Regions from separate parts of the Rhizobium sp. BK529 genome, predicted to be linked through region 2. Evidence: predicted binding sites of a transcription regulator. Region 2 holds the regulator's gene; the other holds the start of a gene.
What was found. The regulator LexA, encoded in region 2, represses DNA repair genes until DNA is damaged. The targets are predictions, from matches to a motif close to TGTTCNNNNTGTGTTCNG.
Positions count from the first base shown of each region.

Region 1: a site for LexA is predicted at 4,011-4,028, ahead of recA (recombinase RecA). Genes of this name have one in related genera too.

Region 1 covers NZ_JACIAU010000001.1:1,380,018-1,387,584, forward strand. Annotated here, with positions in the region: gene cckA (cell cycle histidine kinase CckA) at 1-1,948, shown strand, start outside; gene FHX08_RS07030 (pseudouridine-5'-phosphate glycosidase) at 2,024-2,950, opposite strand; gene FHX08_RS07035 (carbohydrate kinase family protein) at 2,981-3,925, opposite strand; gene recA (recombinase RecA) at 4,155-5,246, shown strand; gene alaS (alanine--tRNA ligase) at 5,397-7,567, shown strand, end outside.
Region 2 covers NZ_JACIAU010000001.1:1,658,876-1,666,442, reverse strand. Annotated here, with positions in the region: gene gltA (citrate synthase) at 1-502, opposite strand, end outside; gene FHX08_RS08380 (ComEC/Rec2 family competence protein) at 795-3,221, shown strand; gene lexA (transcriptional repressor LexA) at 3,202-3,927, opposite strand; gene FHX08_RS08370 (VOC family protein) at 4,124-5,011, shown strand; gene kdsA (3-deoxy-8-phosphooctulonate synthase) at 5,008-5,853, shown strand; gene eno (phosphopyruvate hydratase) at 5,995-7,269, shown strand; gene FHX08_RS08355 (FtsB family cell division protein) at 7,415-7,567, shown strand, end outside.

The DNA of each region.
Region 1 (7,567 bases), 280 kb from region 2:
CGCGATCGACTATCTCGACCACGCGCCGGCTGGCTTCTTCTCGGCCGGACGCAAGGGCGAAATCTTCTATCTCAATGCCACGCTTGCCGAATGGCTGGGTCTGGACCTGACGAAATTCATGCCAGGCTCGATGAATATCGGCGATCTCGTCGCGGGCGAAGGGCTGGCGCTGATCCAGTCGGTGCAGGCCGAACCCGGCCTGAAGAAGACCGTGACGCTGGACCTCGACCTGCGCAAATCGAACGGCCAAAGCCTGCCGGTGCAGATCATCCATCGCGTCACCTCCATGCGCGACGGTGCGCCCGGCGAAAGCCGCACCATCGTGCTGACGCGCGATGCGGGCCAGGAGAACGAGCAATCCGCCTCGGCCGCCGCCATGCGTTTCACGCGTTTCTTCAACAATACACCGATGGCGATTGCTTCGGTCGACGGTCGCGGCAAGATCCTGCGCACCAATGCGCCCTTCCTGAAACTCTTTTCCAATATCGTCTCGCGTGACGATCTTGAGCGCGGCGCACTTCTGGAAACCATCGTGCAGGAGAGCGACCGGCCGCAGATTGCTGCAGCGCTCGCCGCCGCAAAGGACCGGCAAGGCGATATCGCGCCGATCGATTCCCGCACGCCGACCGATGAGGCGCGTTTCTTCCGCTTCTATGTGAATGCCGTCATCGACCAGTCGGACGAGGCGCCGGAAGAGGCGGCAATCGTCTATGCGGTCGAAGTGACCGAGCAGAAGGCGCTCGAAGCGCAGATGGCGCAGACGCAGAAGATGAATGCGGTCGGTACGCTCGCCGGCGGCATCGCGCATGACTTCAACAACGTGCTGACGGCAATCCTGCTTTCCTCCGACCATCTGCTGCTGCAGGCGAGGCCTTCGGATGCAAGCTTCGCCGATCTGATAGAAATCAAACGCAACGCCAACCGCGCGGCGGTACTGGTACGCCAGTTGCTCGCCTTCTCGCGCAAGCAGACGATGCGGCCGACGGTGCTCAACCTCACCGATGTCGTCGGTGATCTGCGCATGCTGGTCGACCGGCTGATTTCGGGCACCAATGTCAAACTCGACGTCGAATATGGCCGCGATCTCTGGCCTGTGAAAACCGATCTGTCGCAATTCGAGCAGGTGCTGATCAATCTCTGCGTCAATGCCCGCGATGCGATGCCCCAGGGCGGCACGCTGACGCTGCGTACCCGTAATTTGCCGGCCGCCGAAGTCGCCGCCTTCAACTATTCCTACATGCCGCATGAGGACATGGTGCTCGTAGAAGTGACCGATACCGGCACCGGCATTGCGCCCGAGATCATGGACAAGATCTTCGAGCCCTTCTTCACCACCAAAGAAGTGGGCAAGGGCACCGGTCTCGGCCTTGCCATGGTCTATGGCATCGTCAAGCAGTCCGGCGGCTACATCCAGCCGGAATCGGAAGTCGGCAAGGGCACCACCTTCCGCATCTTCCTGCCGCGCCATATCGCCGAGCCGGCCGTTGCCACGGAAGCGGAAGCTTCGGATCAGGCAGTTGCTTCAGGCGGTGCAAATGTAGTGGAACTCGTTCAGCCGAAGCAGCCGGAAGACCTGACGGGTTCGGCCGTCATCCTTCTCGTCGAGGACGAGGAAGCAGTGCGGCGCGGCGGCAAGCGCATGTTGGAGACGCGCGGCTATACCGTCTATGAGGCGGGCTCGGGTGTGGAAGCGCTCGACATCATGGATGAACTCGAAGGCAAGGTTGATATCGTCGTCTCCGACGTTGTCATGCCCGAGATGGACGGGCCATCGTTGCTGCGTGAGCTACGCAAGAAATATCCGGACCTGAAATTCATCTTCGTGTCCGGTTACGCTGAAGACGCATTCGCCCGCAACCTGCCGCCGGAAGCCAAGTTCGGCTTCCTGCCGAAGCCGTTCTCGCTGAAGCAACTGGCTGTGGCGGTGAAAGAGACGCTGGATAGCTGAGACGAACAAGGGGCGCTGTGCGCCCCTCACGTCTTTCCACGATGTAATTGCTGGCGAAACCCGTCCGCCCTGGCTTTATTCGCCGAGTGCGACGGCGATTTCGGCCGCCAGGCGAGCGTTGTTCTCCACCAGCGCAATATTCGTCTTCAGGCTCTGACCATCCGTCAGGTCGAAGATCGTGCTCAGCAGGTACGGCGTTACCGCCTTGCCGGTGATTTCGTCACGCTCGGCGCTGTCGAGGGCGCGTTCGATATAGATTTCCATTTCCTCGCGAGCAATTTCGTCGGCTTCCGGGACCGGGTTGGCGATCAGCATGCCGCCTTCGATGCCAAGCTGTTCGCGCGTGGTCTGGAAATTGGCGATCGCCGCCGGACTGTTCAGCGTCAACGGGCTGCGGATGCCCGACGAGCGCGACCAGAAGGCCGGGAATTCGTCGCTTTCATAGGTAACGACGGGTACGCCACGCGTTTCCAGCACTTCCAGCGTCTTCGGAATATCGAGGATCGCCTTGGCGCCGGCGCAGACGACAATGACGCCGGTGCGGGCGAGCTCTTCGAGGTCGGCAGAGATATCGAAGGTTTCTTCAGCACCGCGGTGCACGCCGCCGATGCCGCCGGTGGCGAAGACCTTGATGCCGGCAAGCGCCGCCGCAATCATCGTGGCGGCTACTGTCGTCGCCCCGGTGCGGCGTTCGGCGATCGCGAAGGCGATATCGGCGCGCGAAACTTTCATGACATCCTTGGCCTGGGCAAGCTGCTCCAGTTCGGCAGCCTCGAGGCCAATATGCAGCCTGCCATGAATGACGGCGATGGTGGCGGGAACGGCACCCTGATCGCGGATGATCGATTCGACGCTGCGCGCCATCTCGATATTGCCGGGGTAGGGCATGCCATGGGTGATGATGGTCGATTCGAGCGCCACGATCGGGGCGCCGCGCTGCTTGGCGGCGGCCACTTCCTTCGAATAGGAAATCGGCAGCTGAGGTGAGATGGGTTTGGTCATGATCCGTATCCGTTTATCGATTTAGCGGCTTCAATGCAGAATTCTCGCCGCCGGGACAAGCGAAAGCATGTCGCGGAGCAGGTCAGGCGAAAGATTTTCGTTCACGGCATGCGATGACTGGACGGTCAATGCTGCGGCAGCAGCGCCATGACGAACCGCTTCTTCGAGCGGCAAGCCGAGCATCAGGGCGGAGAGCGTACCGGCTGCAAGCGAATCTCCCGCACCGGTGACATCGGCGACAGTGTCGGAAATCGGCGGCTGCAGGACGAGCGCACGGCCTTCCTTGAAGGCGACGAGCTCGCGCTGGCCGCGGGTGACGACCGCTCCGCCAACACCGATGTCACCGAGCAGCGACGGCCAGCCGGCAGCATCGTCCGGGCGGTCGCCGACAAGGGCCGCAGCCTCGGCCTCGTTGAGGAAGAGATAGTCGATACCGTCGAGGCAGGGCAGGAGGCGCACCACCTTTGCCGGCGAGATGGCGATAGCCGCAACCGGCCTGCCGAGTGCCTTGGCTTTCGCAACGATGGCGACAGCTGTTTCCTCGGGCAGATTGGCATCGAAGAGGATGAAATCGGTGGCGGCGAAAGCGTCACGCACCCAGCGGATCGACAGCCGCCGCGGTGCAAAGAATCGATAGAGATCCATATCGGCAAGCGCGATGACCAGATTGCCGTCCCTCTCGATGATCGCCGTATAGCTCGGCGTCTTGCGGTCGAGGAAAACGAAGGGGCGGTCGTTAATCCCGGCAAAGTCCGCCGCCTCGCTCACCATCTCGCCGATCGGGTCGCCGCCGCGCGGTGAAATCATCGTCACGTCGAATCCGAGGCGGGCGAGATTGCGCGCCGCATTGAAGCCGCCGCCGCCGGGTTCCTCGAACCATGTGCCGGGATTGCTGGCGCCCGGCGCCGTCTCGCCGGAAATGCGGCCGCGGCGATCGATATGGGCGCCGCCGAGAACGAGAATCTTAGCGCTCATTTCTGCACTCCGGAAGCGAATCGAATGGCGGGCAAAGTGGCCGCATTCACGGGGCGAAGCACACTAAGCCGTTGCTTTGCATCGATAAAACAAAAATAGAACACAGGCCGTTTTACCTTTTTCTTTCAATTATTTGCAACCCCATTGCGAAATAAGAACAAATGGAGTACAAACTTCGCATCAGCGGCGACATTGCTTGAGCAGCGTCAATAACCTAAAGGTGGATCGAATGTCTCAGAATTCATTGCGGCTCGTAGAGGACAAATCGGTGGACAAAAGCAAGGCGCTCGAAGCGGCACTCTCACAGATTGAGCGGTCGTTCGGCAAGGGCTCGATCATGAAACTCGGCTCGAACGAGAACATCGTCGAGATCGAAACGGTTTCCACAGGTTCTCTCAGCCTCGATATCGCGCTCGGCATTGGCGGTCTGCCGAAGGGTCGTATCATCGAGATTTACGGTCCGGAAAGCTCCGGTAAGACGACGCTCGCTCTGCAGACCATTGCCGAATCCCAGAAGAAGGGCGGCATCTGCGCGTTCGTCGACGCCGAACATGCGCTCGATCCGGTCTACGCCCGCAAGCTCGGCGTCGATCTGCAGAACCTGCTGATCTCCCAGCCCGATACCGGCGAACAGGCACTCGAAATCACCGACACGCTGGTGCGCTCCGGCGCTATCGACGTTCTCGTCGTCGACTCGGTCGCAGCGCTGACGCCGCGCGCCGAAATCGAAGGCGAAATGGGCGACAACCTGCCGGGCATGCAGGCCCGCCTGATGAGCCAGGCGCTGCGCAAGCTGACGGCCTCGATCTCCAAGTCCAACTGCATGGTGATCTTCATCAACCAGATCCGCATGAAGATTGGCGTCATGTTCGGTTCGCCGGAAACGACGACGGGCGGCAACGCCCTCAAGTTCTACGCCTCCGTCCGCCTCGACATCCGCCGCATCGGCCAGGTGAAGGAACGCGAAGAGGTGATCGGCAACCAGACGCGCGTCAAGGTCGTCAAGAACAAGATGGCGCCTCCCTTCAAGCAGGTCGAATTCGACATCATGTATGGCGAGGGCGTTTCCAAGACCGGCGAACTCATCGACCTCGGCGTCAAGGCCGGCATCGTCGAAAAGTCCGGCGCCTGGTTCTCCTACAACAGCCAGCGCCTCGGCCAGGGCCGCGAGAACGCCAAGATCTTTCTGCGCGACAATCCGGATCTCGCCCGCGAGATCGAAACGGCGCTGCGCCAGAATGCCGGCCTGATCGCCGACCGCTTCCTGCAGAATGGCGGCCCTGACGCCGGTGACGATGCAGGTGACGCCGGCGACATGTGATCGGCCATAACTGAATCGAATTCCAACCGGCCGCATTCTGTGACGAGAATGCGGCCGGTTTTGTTTGTTCGCTGGACAGTGGCTAGGTCGAACGATAAAAGCCGATGGATTTAATTTTACCTGCCTGCTGGCAGCATCGAAGGGCATGAAATGAGCGGTGTAAACGATATCCGGTCGACCTTCCTCGACTACTTCAAGAAGAACGGCCACGAGATCGTTCCATCGAGCCCGCTCGTGCCGCGCAATGACCCGACGCTGATGTTCACCAATGCCGGCATGGTCCAGTTCAAGAACGTCTTCACCGGCTTGGAAAAGCGTCCCTACTCGACGGCGACCACCTCGCAGAAGTGCGTGCGCGCCGGCGGCAAGCATAACGATCTCGATAATGTCGGCTATACCGCGCGCCACCTGACCTTCTTCGAAATGCTCGGCAACTTCTCCTTCGGCGACTATTTCAAGGAGAATGCGATCGAGCTTGCCTGGAAGCTCGTCACCGAAGGTTTCGACCTGCCGAAGAACCGCCTGCTGGTGACCGTCTATTCCGAAGACGAGGAAGCAGCGACGCTGTGGAAGAAGATTGCCGGCTTCTCCGACGATAAGATCATCCGCATCCCGACGTCGGACAATTTCTGGCAGATGGGCGATACCGGCCCCTGCGGTCCGTGCTCGGAAATCTTCATCGACCAGGGCGAGAAGATCTGGGGCGGCCCTCCCGGCTCGCCGGAAGAGGATGGCGACCGGTTCCTGGAATTCTGGAACCTCGTCTTCATGCAATTCGAACAGACCGAGCCCGGCGTGCGCAATCCGCTGCCGCGCCCGTCGATCGATACCGGCATGGGCCTGGAGCGTATGGCCGCCGTTTTGCAGGGCGTCCAGAGCGTCTTCGACACCGACCTCTTCCGTACGCTGATCGGCGCCATCGAGGATACGATGGGCGTCAAGGCTGAAGGTTCCGCAAGCCATCGCGTCATCGCCGATCACCTTCGCTCGTCGGCCTTCCTGATCGCCGATGGCGTGCTGCCGTCGAACGAAGGCCGCGGCTACGTGCTGCGCCGCATCATGCGCCGCGCCATGCGCCACGCCCAGCTTCTCGGCGCTAAGGAGCCGCTGATGTACAAGCTGCTGCCGACGCTGGTGCAGGAGATGGGCCGTGCCTATCCGGAACTGGTGCGCGCCGAAGCCCTGATTTCTGAAACGCTGAAGCTCGAAGAAGGCCGTTTCCGCAAGACGCTGGAGCGCGGCCTGTCGCTTCTGTCGGATGCGACCGCCGACCTGACCAAGGGCGACATGCTGGACGGCGAGACCGCCTTCAGGCTCTACGACACCTACGGCTTCCCGCTCGATCTGACACAGGATGCCCTGCGCGCCCGCGAAATCGGCGTCGATATCTCGGGCTTCACCGATGCGATGGAGCGCCAGAAGGCCGAGGCACGCTCGCATTGGGCCGGCTCGGGCGAGAAGGCGACCGAAACCGTCTGGTTCGAGCTCAAGGAAAAGCATGGCGCGACCGAGTTCCTCGGTTACGACACCGAGACGGCCGAAGGCGTGGTGCAAGCGATCGTCAAGGACGGCGCCGTTGCCGCTGAGGCCAGGGCCGGCGACAAAGTGCAGATCGTTGTCAACCAGACGCCGTTCTACGGTGAGTCCGGCGGCCAGATGGGTGATACCGGCGTCATCTCCACCGACCACGGCAAGATTGAGATATCGGACACGCAGAAGAAGGGCGAAGGCCTGTTCGTGCATTCTGGCACCGTTGTCGAAGGCGCGTTCAAGACCGGCGAGGCGGTTGTCCTGACAGTCGATCACGCCCGCCGTTCCCGCCTGCGCGCCAACCACTCGGCAACGCATCTTCTGCATGAGGCGCTGCGCGAAGTGCTCGGCACCCATGTCGCCCAGAAGGGTTCGCTGGTCGCCCCCGAGCGCCTGCGCTTCGACGTTTCGCATCCGAAGCCGATGACGGCTGAGGAGTTGAAAGCCGTCGAAGAAATGGCCAATGAGATCATTCTGCAGAATGCGCCTGTTACGACCCGCCTCATGAGCGTCGACGACGCGATCGAAGAAGGCGCCATGGCGCTCTTCGGCGAAAAGTACGGCGATGAAGTGCGTGTCGTATCGATGGGCACCAGTCTGCATGGAGCCAAGGCCGGCAAGCCTTATTCGATTGAGCTCTGCGGCGGTACGCATGTATCTGCCACCGGCCAGATCGGTCTCGTTCGCATCCTTGGCGAAAGCGCTGTCGGGGCTGGCGTTCGCCGTCTCGAAGCCGTCACCGGCGAAGCGGCGCGCGAATATCTTGCCGAGCAGGACGAACGCGTGAAAAC
Region 2 (7,567 bases):
TGGCGATCATGCGCAGGCTGGCAACCATGCGCTGGTGCGGATCGGTGATGTCTGTCGAGTCATGATAGAATGCCGAGAGCGCGCCGACACAGCCACACATGACAGCCATCGGATGCGCGTCGCGGCGGAAGCCGGTGAAGAAGCGGCTCATCTGTTCGTGCACCATCGTGTGGTGCGTGACCCGGTAGTCAAAGTCCTTCTTCTGAGCGGCCGTCGGCAGTTCGCCGTAGAGCAGCAGATAGCAGACTTCCAGGAAGTCGCCGTGCTCGGCAAGTTGCTCGATCGGATAGCCACGATGCAGCAGAACGCCCTCGTCACCGTCGATATAGGTGATCTTCGATTCACAGGATGCGGTCGACGTAAAACCCGGGTCGTACGTGAAGGAGGCTGTGTTCTTGTAGAGTGCACCGATGTCGATGACGTCGGGCCCGACCGTGCCTTTTCGAACGGCGAGGTCGACTGATTTGTCACCGATTTTGATTGTAGCGCTTTGATCCGTCATGCTGATCCTCCGGGGTGGCGGTTGGCGCCGCAAAAGCGCCATAAGGGTTAAGCGTCCTAACCGATAGCTATATGATCGGGAAGCTAATGCCAAGTTACCCTGATGCCATTTTGTGCATCGCGGCATCATCTTTTAGGCACTGCAGCGATGATCTGCATGCATATCAGAACACTATGATTTGGCTGGTTTTTTTGCTCCAGCAGAATTTTCCTCCTATTTCAATCGATTATTGTTTGCGCGTTTTCATCCCAGGTTGCATTCTGCTGGTATCCGGGGGCGGGTCCAGACGATTATGACGGGGTTCGAGACAAGAGAACGGCAGGCCCAGTCCATCGATGAAAAGATGGATTTTGTTGCTGTCGGTCCGCGCGCCATTGTCACGCAACCGGCGCGGACGCAGGCATCAGTCCCGTTTCGATGGCGATTGTCAGCCGCTGCGAAACGATGCGTCGAGTCGTCGATGCGGATGGTGTCGGAAGAGGCGGGGCATGGCCGCCTTGTCCTGTTCTCGCCGGTCTTTCTCGGGGCAGGTGCCGCAACCTGGTTTTTGATGGCTGCGGATTTTCCGGCCACGTCGGCTTTGCTCTGCCTGCTTGTTCTCGTCATTGCTGTTACGCTCTGCGGATATGAGCGCCCAAAGCTACAGGCGACGCTGATGGCCGTCCTTCTCTTTGTTGGAGGAATGCTTTCGGCACAGATCGAAACTTGGCGGGCTCGGACAGTCATCCTCGATTCCGCGGTGACGACGACCGTCACTGGCCGTGTCGAACGCCGCGAAGGTGATGGGCCGGGGCGCTGGCGTTATATTCTTGGCGTCAGCCGAACGGATGCCCCTGAGGTCAAGCGTCCGCCTGAACGCATTTCGGTGCTCGTACGCGGTGCCAAAGAGGCTTTCGAGCTCGGCGCCGTTATCGAGGGCCGGGCACGCCTGACGCCTCCGGCGGGACCAGCCCTCCCGCAGCTATATGACTTTGCCTTCGGCGCCTACTACGATGGGATAGGTGCCAACGGCTTTTTCTACGGTGCGCCGAAGGAGGTTGCATCGCAACCGGTGCAAGAGGGATCGGTTGGTGAGGTCGTCCTTGAATGGCTCTTTCGTCTCAGAAGTGGCATTGGCGATCGCATCCGTTCCGTCCTGCCCGGCGATACCGGCGCCTTTGCTGCCTCTCTTGTTACCGATGAGCGACGCGCAATCTCCGATGAAACGACCGAGGCGCTGCGGCAATCGGGGCTTGCCCATATCGTTGCAATTTCCGGCCTCAACATGGCGTTGTCGGCCGGAATCTTCTATGTCGGTCTGCGCGTCATTCTCAGCCTGTTTGCGAGCGTTGCCCAGGCCTGGCCGACGAAGAAGATCGCCGCAGCCGGTGCGCTTGCCGCAGTGACGGCCTATTATCTGATCTCTGGCTTTGCCGTATCCGCCGAACGCGCCTTCATCATGATGGCGATCATGCTGATTGCCGTCTTTTTTGATCGGCCGTCGATCAGCCTCAGAAACGTAGCCCTATCCGCTCTCGTAATTCTTGCAGTCTCGCCATCTGAAGTGCTCGGGCCAAGCTTCCAGATGTCCTTTGCCGCAACGCTTGCCCTGGTTGCCGGCTACGATCTCTGGAAAGGGCGGCCAATGCGAGAGAATGCCCTCGCCAAATTGCCGATCATGAAACCTCTTTTCATGATCGGGGGCTTTTTTGGCGGCATCTTTCTGACCTCGCTGATTGGCGGCTTCTCGACCGCACTATTCTCGATCGAACATTTCCATCGGCTGAGCACTTACGGATTACCCGCAAACCTTGCGGCCATGCCAGTCATTTCCTTCATTGTCATGCCGTCCGGCATGATGGCGATGCTGCTGATGCCCTTCGGCCTCGACGGTCCGCTTTGGCAGATCACGGGATTCGGTCTCGATCTTGTGATCAAGATCGCAAAGACGGTATCGGATTGGGGCGGCAACATAGATGTAGGCCGTTTGCCCGGCTGGTACTTCCCGACGGCAGTCTTCGGCTTCCTGCTGTTGACGCTGCTCAAAAGCCGGCTGCGGCACGCCGGAACGGCGATCGTCGCGGCCTCAACGCTAACTGTTGCGCTGCTGCCGGGAAACTCTGCACCTGATGTCGCCATCGCCGAAGACGGCGGTTTGGTCGCTGTCGTTGATGGTGAGGCGATGGCTTCGAACCGCGAAAAACCGCCTTCCTTCATCTTTCAGCAATGGCAGCGGGCACTTGCGATCGAGGAGCACCAGAAGCCGATCATGATCACGGATGCCAACGCGCCCGCTGCGCCGGAAGGCAAAAGATTGAAGTTCTCGCCAGATCAGCTGGATGAATCCAGAGAGGTGATGATACAGGCTGTGGCCACCGGCCCGCCGTTGCGCTTCACCTGCCTGAAGGGTGCCTGGTGTACAGTCTCGCTCAAGAATGGGAAGCAACTAACGGTCATCAATAACGCAGCCTATCTCGGACCTGCCTGCGATACGGCGGATATCGTCGTCACGCCTGTTCACCTGCGGTTTGACCGCTGCCGCTCCGGCGCAATGCTTTTCACCGGCGAGACGCTGCGCAAAACGGGTTCAGTTGAACTTCGTTTCACTGATAAGGGGCTGCAGGTAGCAACCGCATTCGATACCTTACTGCGACCCTGGATGCGCCACCGCGCCTATGATTGGCGCAGCGATACATTTGCTGACGACAGACCGTCACCGATCAGTGATAGCGGCGAATAAGCCCAACGAGTTTGCCCTGTACCTTGACGCGATCCGGCGGGAAGATGCGTGTCTCGTAGGCAGGGTTTGCAGCTTCGAGTGCAATCGATGCGCCCTTGCGGCGGAAGCGCTTGAGCGTCGCTTCCTCGTCATCGACGAGTGCCACGACGATATCGCCTGGATTGGCTGTGCTGCCGTTGCGGATGATGACCGTGTCGCCATCGAAGATGCCGGCTTCGATCATCGAGTCGCCGCGAACTTCGAGCGCATAATGTTCGCCCGAGCCCAGCATGTCGGAGGAAACGGTAATGTCGTGTGTGTTGTTCTGGATTGCCGAGATCGGCACGCCGGCAGCGATCCGACCCATGACCGGCACGGAGACGGCATTGCCATTGTCGGCAACAGGTGCCGGCTTTGCCGGAGCGGGAGGCGCAACATGCTGCGGCTTGCCAAGGCTGCCTTCTATGACGCTTGGCGAAAAGCCGCGCCGCGGCTGCAGGCTCGGGTTATAGGCTTCCGGCAATTTGATGACTTCGAGCGCACGCGCCCGGTTCGGAAGCCGGCGAATGAAGCCGCGTTCTTCGAGCGCGGTGATCAGCCGGTGAATGCCGGATTTCGATGCCAGATCCAGGGCATCCTTCATCTCGTCGAAAGATGGCGGAACGCCGGATTCCTTCATCCTTTCATGAATGAAAAGAAGAAGTTCCTGTTGTTTGCGCGTGAGCATGGCGTATACCCCAGTATTGAAACAAATCCAGAACAGACACTATATGTTCCATATGTGTTCCGCAAGTGGCTAAATTTTCGTAAAACTTCTGTTCATTCTGCTGAGAATTTTATTTTTATCGCCGGAAAAGCCATCCGGCCTTGCTTCGGAACGCCTGTCGAAGCACATCATCCTGACGATGGCAGGAGAGCAGCTGATGACCCAAGACACGTATCCGATCGATCATCTCGTTTTGCCGGTTACCGACATTGCGCTCGCACGCGAAAGGCTGGGCAAACTGGGCTTCACCGTCGCGCCGGATGCACGTCATCCCTTCGGCACGGAAAATGCCTGCGTTTTCTTCGCGGACAAAACCTACCTCGAGCCGTTGGGCGTTGCGAGTGTCGAAGAGAGCGAGAGGACGGCGCGGAGAGGCAACGTCTTCACCGCCCGCAACCAGGCTTTTCGCTTCCGGTGCGGCAGCGAGGGACTGTCTGCCATCGCCTTCAGTACAAGGGATGCCAAGCACGATCATGCTCGATTCGTTAAGGGCGGCGTCAGTGCCGGATCCGTGTTGCAGTTCGAGCGCCCCGTAAAAATGCCTGATGATGCCGAAAGCGTTGCTGGCTTCCGGCTTGCCTTCGCCGGCGATCTCAGGGCGCCGGATTTCTTCCTCTTCGCCGTTGAACGCATCAACCCGCTGCCAGCCGACCGGGGTGCGCTGGAGGCGCATGCCAACGGCGTGACCGGCATTGCCGAAATTGTGCTTGGGGCGCCGGAGCCTACGGCCTTCAGCGAATTCGTTACTGCGACGGTAAAAGCCACCTCTGTCGAGGAAACGAGTTTTGGGCTCGACGTGTCCACCGATAACGCAAAGATCAGTCTGATGACCCCGGAGGGGTTGGAGGCCTATTTCGATTTGGTCACGCCGGATACGGATCGCGGCCTGCGTGGCCGGGCGATCCTCTTTGCTGTCGGCGATCGGACAGTGACAGAAGCGCATTTGGCTGCTAACGGGGTGACCTATACACGCAAGGGCAACCGTATTCTGGTGGAGCCCGCGCCCGGCCAGGGCGTGCTCTTCGCTTTCGAGGAAACATCATGAGCACCAATACCAATTCCGTGGTGACGGTCGGCGAGGGTGCCGGCAAGGTCACCTTCTCCAACACCGGCCGCCTGTCGCTGATCGCTGGTGCCTGCGAACTGGAAAGCCGCGATCACGCGTTCATGGTTGCCGGGACCCTGAAGGAGCTTTGCGCCAAGCTCGGCATCGGCCTCGTCTACAAGACCTCTTTCGACAAGGCGAACCGCTCGTCCCTGTCGAGCAAGCGCGGCGTCGGCCTTGAGAAAGGGCTGGAAATCTTTGCCGATCTGAAGAAGGAACTCGGCATTCCGGTTCTGACTGACATCCATAATGAAGAACAATGCGTCGAAGTGGCCAAGGTCGTCGATATTCTGCAGATACCCGCCTTCCTGTCCCGCCAGACGGATCTTTTGGTGGCCGCCGCCAAGACCGGCCGCGTTATCAATGTCAAGAAGGGCCAGTTTCTGGCGCCCTGGGATATGAAGAACGTCCTTGGCAAGCTGAACCAGAGCGGCAATCCCAACATCCTGCTCTGCGAACGCGGCGCGTCCTTCGGCTATAATACGCTGGTCTCCGACATGCGTTCCCTGCCGATCATGGCAGCAACGAGTGCGCCGGTCATCTTCGACGCCACGCACTCGGTCCAGCAGCCGGGCGGGCAGGGGGAAACGTCCGGGGGAGAGCGGCAATTCGTGGAAACGCTGGCACGTGCGGCCGTGGCTGTCGGCGTCGCCGGCGTCTTCATCGAAACCCATCAGGATCCCGACAATGCGCCCTGCGACGGCCCCAACATGGTCTACCTCAGGGACATGCCGCGGCTTCTGGAAAAGCTCCTGGCCTTCGACGCGGTTGCCAAGCGCTGACAGTCAAAAGCCTGACATGATCGTGCTATAGCGACGATCAGAGATGCAGGTCGAACGTGTCGCAAACCGCCATTGTAATTTGCGCACCTTCGATTAAGACGGTTTCAAACGATTTATCCACCCACCGAGCAGGAAAAAACCATGACTGCAATTACCGATATCATCGCCCGCGAGATTCTCGATAGCCGTGGTAACCCCACCGTCGAGGTCGATGTCTATCTCGAAGACGGTAGCATGGGCCGTGCAGCTGTTCCCTCGGGTGCGTCGACGGGGGCGCATGAAGCCGTCGAAGTGCGCGATGGCGGCAAGCGCTATCTCGGCAAGGGTGTCGAAAAGGCTGTGGAAGCCGCCAACACGGAAATCTTCGATGCGATCGGCGGTATCGACGCTGAAAACCAGATCCAGATCGACAAGATCATGATCGAACTCGACGGCACGCCGAACAAGTCGCGCCTTGGCGCCAACGCCATCCTCGGCGTTTCGCTCGCCGTCGCCAAGGCTGCCGCGCAGGCTGCCGGCCTGCCGCTCTATCGTTACGTTGGCGGCGCTTCCGCAAGCGTCTTGCCGGTTCCGATGATGAACATCATCAACGGTGGTGCGCATGCCGACAACCCGATCGACTTCCAGGAATTCATGATTCTGCCGGTCGGCGCAGATTCGCTCCGCGAAGCTGTCCGCATGGGTTCGGAAGTTTTCCATACGCTCAAGAAGGAACTGGCTGCCCAGGGTCACAATACCAACGTCGGCGACGAAGGCGGTTTCGCGCCGGGCCTGAAGAGCGCTCCGGAGGCTCTCGACTTCATCATGAAGTCGGTCGAGAAAGCCGGCTACAAGCCGGGTGATGACATCTGCCTCGGCCTCGACTGCGCCTCGACGGAATTCTTCAAGGACGGCAAGTATGTGCTGGAAGGTGAAGGCCGCACGCTCGAATCCGGCGCCATGGCTGAATACCTTGCCGAACTCGTTGCCAAATATCCGATCATCTCCATCGAAGACGGTATGGCCGAAGACGATTGGGAAGGCTGGAAGACGTTGACCGATCTCGCCGGCAAGAATTGCCAGCTCGTCGGCGACGACCTCTTCGTCACCAACTCGGCGCGTCTGCGCGACGGTATCCGCATGGGCGTCGCAAACTCGATCCTCGTCAAGGTCAACCAGATCGGCTCGCTGACGGAAACGCTCGATGCGGTCAACACCGCGCACAAGGCTGCCTACACCGCCGTCATGTCGCATCGTTCGGGCGAAACCGAGGACTCCACGATCGCCGATCTCGCAGTTGCCACCAACTGCGGCCAGATCAAAACCGGCTCGCTGTCGCGCTCGGATCGTCTTGCCAAATACAACCAGCTTATCCGCATCGAAGAAGGTCTTGGTCCGCAGGCACAGTATGCCGGCCGTTCCATCATCCGCGGCTAATACGAACTGTTAAATCAGGGATTTGGAACCCGCGCTCCGGCGCGGGTTTTTTGTTGAGTCTGTGCCGGAGAGCTTCAGAGTCAACGAACGGTTAATCTCTGCGCGTTAAATTGAGATGATTGGTAATGCGTTAGAGCATGCGTGTATGTGGACAAAGCATCATAAGAAGAGAAAGACCGGTCGCTTCGTCATTCCGGCCATGACGGTCGCCTTCCTCTCCTATTTCGGCTATCATTGTATCCATGGTGACTATGGTCTGCGTGCGACGGAGGCGTTCGAGCGCCAGCGTATCGCGCGC